2 regions of the Pseudarthrobacter quantipunctorum genome follow, and region 1 is predicted to be linked to the other one. Evidence: riboswitches for the same ligand, from Rfam matches in the RefSeq annotation. Region 1 holds a riboswitch; the other holds the start of a gene.

Region 1 (2,386 bases):
CCGGCCAGGAGATCGCTTCCATCTCGGCCGTGGCGTTCAGCTTCATGGTGCAGGAACCCAGCGGGATCATGGTGCGGTCCAGCGCCAGGTCCCGGTCTGAGAGGCGGCGGATGTAGCGCAGGAGCTGGGTTTCGGAGCGGTGGGTGTTGAACACCGGGTGCTGCAGGTAGGTGGAGGTGCGCAGCACCGGCTCCGGCAGCTCAAAGCCCTCACCGGACACAACCGGGCCGGCGCCAAAGGCGACCGCCACCGCGGAGAGGACCTCCGGCGTCGTGGTTTCGTCAACGGACACGCCAACTGTGTCCGCGTCGACGAGGCGCAGGTTGATGCCGCGGGCCTCTGCGGCGGTGATCACCTTGGCGGCCTTGCCGGGCACGCGGACGGTGAGGGTGTCGAAGAAGGACTCGGACACCAGTTCGCGGCCGGCATGCTTCAGCGTCGCAGCCAGGGAGCGGGCGTTGTTGTGGACGGTTTCGGCGATCGCCTTCAGCCCGTCGGGGCCGTGGTAGACGGCGTAGAAGGACGAGACGATGGCCAGCAGGGCCTGCGCGGTGCAGATGTTGGACGTGGCCTTTTCGCGGCGGATGTGCTGCTCGCGGGTCTGCAGGGCCAGGCGGTAGGCGGGGACGCCAGCGTTGTCCTTGGACACACCCACGATACGGCCCGGCAAGGTGCGCTCCATGCCGTCGCGGACGGCCATGTAGGCGGCGTGCGGCCCCCCAAAGAACAGCGGCACGCCAAAGCGCTGGGTGGAGCCGACGGCGATGTCCGCGCCCTGCTCGCCCGGCGGGGTGATCAGGGTGAGGGCCAGGAGGTCGGCGGCGACGGTGACCAGTGCGCCGCGTTCCTTGGCCCCGGCGATGACGGCTGACTGGTCCCAGACCCGGCCGGAGACGCCCGGCTGCTGCAGGACTACGCCGTTGATGTCGCCCTCGGGCAGGCCCGTGGTGAGATCGGCGATTTCCACCTCAAAGCCCAGGGCTTCGGCGCGGCCCAGCACGATGGCGATGGTCTGCGGGAGGAGGTCGGCATCCAGGACGGTTTTGCCGTCTTTCGCAGCCTTGTTCTTGTTCGCGCGGCGCATCAAAAGCACGGCTTCGGCCACGGCAGTGGCTTCGTCGAGGAGTGAGGCGTTGGCCACCGGAAGTGCGGTGAGGTCCTGCACCATCGTCTGGAAGTTGAGCAGCGCCTCGAGCCGGCCCTGGGAAATCTCGGGCTGGTACGGGGTGTAGGCGGTGTACCAGGCGGGGGCTTCAAGGATGTTGCGGCGGATTACCGGCGGGGTCACGGTGTCGTAGTAGCCCTGGCCGATCATCTGCACGGCCATCTTGTTTTTGCCGGCCAGCTTGCGGAGCTCGGCGAGGACCTGGACTTCGCTGAGGGCGCTCTCAAGGGTGAGCGGCTTGTCCTGGCGGATGGAATCCGGAACCGCGCTGTCCACGAGGCCATCTAGGGTGTCGTAGCCGACGGCCTTGAGCATGGTGTCGATATCGGACTGGCGGCGCGCGCCGATATGGCGGTCAGCGAAGGTGGTTGGGGACGATTGAACCGTCATGAGAGGAACTCCATAATTCAGGTGGCATAAGGTGCCACTTTGATTCGGGTTCCTCCCCGCTCTGTATTGGACCTGAGAGTTTTGCGTTGCCCTGCTGTTCAGCGGGGCGCCACTTGCACCGTCGGTGAGCCCGGTTGCCCGGACTGCTTTCCAGAGTTGCCTTGCCGCGGCGGTACGTGGGCCTGAGAGATTCCTGGGGAGGATTTGCTCCTACGGCGCCTGCAGAACGTACCGGCAGGACTCTCCCGCCGCAGATCATAAGCGTGTGCCACTGGTGGGTGACACGACTCACACCATACCAAGATCCGTGCCTGGATCCAAACTTCTGGCCCCTAAGGCGACTTACGACGCCGGGACGCGCCGCCGTCGCCATCCCTTTGTCACTGTTCCCGGCCGCTGGCTTTCCGGCCGATGTTGTACCCGGCCCAAAAGGCGAGCAGCAGCAGGCCCACGACGGCGATTGCCAGGCCCGCCTGCGTCCCCGGGCTGAGGAAGGCCATCCCTGTGCCGGAGAAGGGCTGGTTGCTCAGCGGCGCGTAGGCGAACCAGCCGATGTAGGTGTTCCGGTTGAGCCAGGCCACCGTGCACCCCACAAGCAGGATGACGAGCCCGGCTATGGGCAGGACCGCACCCGGTATCCGGGCGGGTTTCCGCGGTTCGTGTTCTTCGGTGCTGTTTTCTTCAGGCGTGCTGTTGTCCCCCATGCAGGCGAGTCTAGCCGGGCTTCCAAGGACGGGATTAGGCTGGGCCCATGTTGACCCTCGGCAGCACCGTCCTCGGCGTCAATGACGTCGCCCGCGCCACCGCCTTCTGGCACGCAGCCCTCGGCTA
Region 2 (2,386 bases), 1.4 Mb from region 1:
CGATGCTGCCGATGATCAGCAGCCGACGGCGCCCGATCCTGTCACCCAGGCTGCCCATGGCAACCAGCAGGCCGGCCAGTACCAGCGGGTAGGCATCCACGACCCAAAGGAGCTCAACCCCCGAGGTGTTCAAGGCACCCGCGATGGCCGGCAGCGCAAAGGTCAGCGCCGTGTTGTCCACGGCCACCAGGAGGACGGGGAACATCAGCAATGCCAGGGCCAGCCAGTCCCTCCGGGTGCCACGGGATGGGTTGCCCGCGGGCAGGGCGGATGACGTGGGCTGGCAGGTCCTGGGCTGGGAAGTGGCGAACGGGGTCATGAGCTTAACTGTACCGTCTGGACGGTACAGTTCAGTAATCAAATCCCCACCGTGCATGATGGGAACCATGGCCAGAAAACCCGTAGCGCGAGATGCCGTCCTCGATGCCTTTGAAGAGCTCCTCATCGATGTGGGGGAGAGGGCCGCCACCTTGGATGCGGTGGCCAAGCGTGCCGGGGTCTCCAAAGGAGGCCTGCTGTACCACTTCCCCAACAAGGAAGCGCTGATCACGGCCACCCTGGAGCGGCTGGACCGGCTGGCGGGGGAGGACCTCGCGGCGATGGCCGCCGCGCAGGAAGGCGCGGCCGCGTACTTCATCCGGTCCTCGCTCTGGTCCGACACCCCGATGGACCGCTCCTTTGTTGCTGCCACCCGCCTGGCGGAGGTGGCGCACGAGGGCGCACGGCGCCGTTTTGCCGCGATCCAGCAGCAATGGCTGGACCTGATCGGGAAAGATGTGGGCGCGGGAATGGCCAAGGCGGTGCTGTACATGGGTGATGGGCTCTATTTCAATGCCATGTGGGAGAGCGGTCCGTCCGGTAGTCCCGGGAATCGGCAGGAGGAAGTGCAAGAACTCCTTGCGGCGGTGGAGCGCCTGAGGGGTTAGCCGGCATTTGCCCGGCGGCCCGCAGCGTAGGAGAATTGCAGCATGTGTGGGCCGTCACCGGCAAGCACAGACAACAACCCAAATTAATAGCCTTTGATCTGCGGCGGGAGAGTTCTGCCAGAAGGTACAAGCAGGCGCCGTAGGAGCAATACCTCCCCAGGAATCTCACAGGCCCATGTACCGCCGCGGCGAGGCAACTCTGGAAAGCAGCAGGCTGTTCGCGCGGAGATCCGGTTCCGGAACTCCAGGCAGCTGTGCTCACCGACGGTGCAAGCGGGGCCAGCCCAGGCAGGCCGCGCGGAAACTCTCAGGTCCAATACAGAGCGGGGAGGGACACGAATCGATGCGGCGTACCCTGCGCCGCCTTAGTTATGGAGTTCCTCGTGACTGTATCTCCGGCCTCCGCCACCCCGGCCTCCGCCGTCCATGCTCCTGCCGCCGCCTTCGTTGACCGGCACATCGGCGCACGGCGCCAGTCCGACGTCGACACCATGCTCAAAGCCGTGGGCTACGACACCGTGGACGCCCTGGTTGACACCGCCGTCCCCAAGGACATCAGGCAGGACTCGCCGCTGGAACTGGCAGGCGCGCTCAGCGAGGTGGAAACCCTCAGCGAACTCCGCAGGCTGGCCGGCAAGAACAAGACCGCCGTGCAGATGATCGGCCAGGGCTACTACGACACTGTCACCCCGCCGGTGATCCGCCGCAACATCCTCGAGGGCCCGGCCTGGTACACGGCCTATACGCCCTACCAGCCGGAAATCTCCCAGGGCCGGCTCGAGGCGCTGCTGAACTTCCAGACCATGGTGCAGGACCTGGTGGGCCTGCCCATCGCCAATGCTTCCCTCCTGGACGAAGCCACCGCCGTTGCAGAGGCCGTGCTGATGATGCGCCGGGCCAACAAAAATAAGGACGCCCGGGACGGCAAGACCGTGCTGGACGCCGACTGCCTGCCGCAGACCATTGCCATCGTCAAGGGCCGGGCCGAGGCACTCGGCTTTGAGGTCGAAGTAGCTGACCTTTCCCAGGGACTGCCGGGCGGCGCCATCAACGGGATCGTCCTGCAGCAGCCCGGCGCTTCAGGCCGGGTCTTCGACCACAGCCAGGTCATTGCCGAGGCTAAGGAGCGGGGCGCGCTGGTGACTGTCGCCGCCGACCTCCTGGCCCTGACGCTCATCACCCCGCCAGGCGAACAGGGCGCGGACATCGCTGTGGGCTCGGCGCAGCGCTTCGGCGTCCCGCTGTTCTACGGCGGTCCGCACGCCGCCTACATGGCCGTGCAGAAGGGCCTGGAGCGGTCGATGCCCGGCCGCCTGGTGGGTGTCTCGAAGGACAACGCCGGCGTCCCCGCCTACCGTCTGGCACTGCAGACGCGCGAGCAGCACATCCGCCGCGAGAAGGCCACGTCCAACATCTGCACCGCGCAGGCACTGCTGGCCATCGTGGCCTCCATGTATGCC

Evidence for each region. Region 1 has a riboswitch for glycine ahead of gcvP (aminomethyl-transferring glycine dehydrogenase). Riboswitches for the same ligand answer to the same signal wherever they lie in the genome.
Region 2: another riboswitch for glycine. It lies ahead of gcvP (aminomethyl-transferring glycine dehydrogenase); the one in region 1 lies ahead of gcvP (aminomethyl-transferring glycine dehydrogenase).

Annotation. Positions count from the first base shown of each region.
Region 1 is NZ_CP148033.1:429,880-432,265, reverse strand. It holds gene gcvP (aminomethyl-transferring glycine dehydrogenase) at 1-1,555, opposite strand, end outside; glycine riboswitch at 1,716-1,813, opposite strand; gene WHH00_RS01910 (hypothetical protein) at 1,936-2,259, opposite strand; gene WHH00_RS01905 (VOC family protein) at 2,307-2,386, shown strand, end outside.
Region 2 is NZ_CP148033.1:3,297,263-3,299,648, reverse strand. It holds gene WHH00_RS14955 (MFS transporter) at 1-319, opposite strand, end outside; gene WHH00_RS14950 (TetR/AcrR family transcriptional regulator) at 387-926, shown strand; glycine riboswitch at 1,021-1,119, shown strand; gene gcvP (aminomethyl-transferring glycine dehydrogenase) at 1,298-2,386, shown strand, end outside.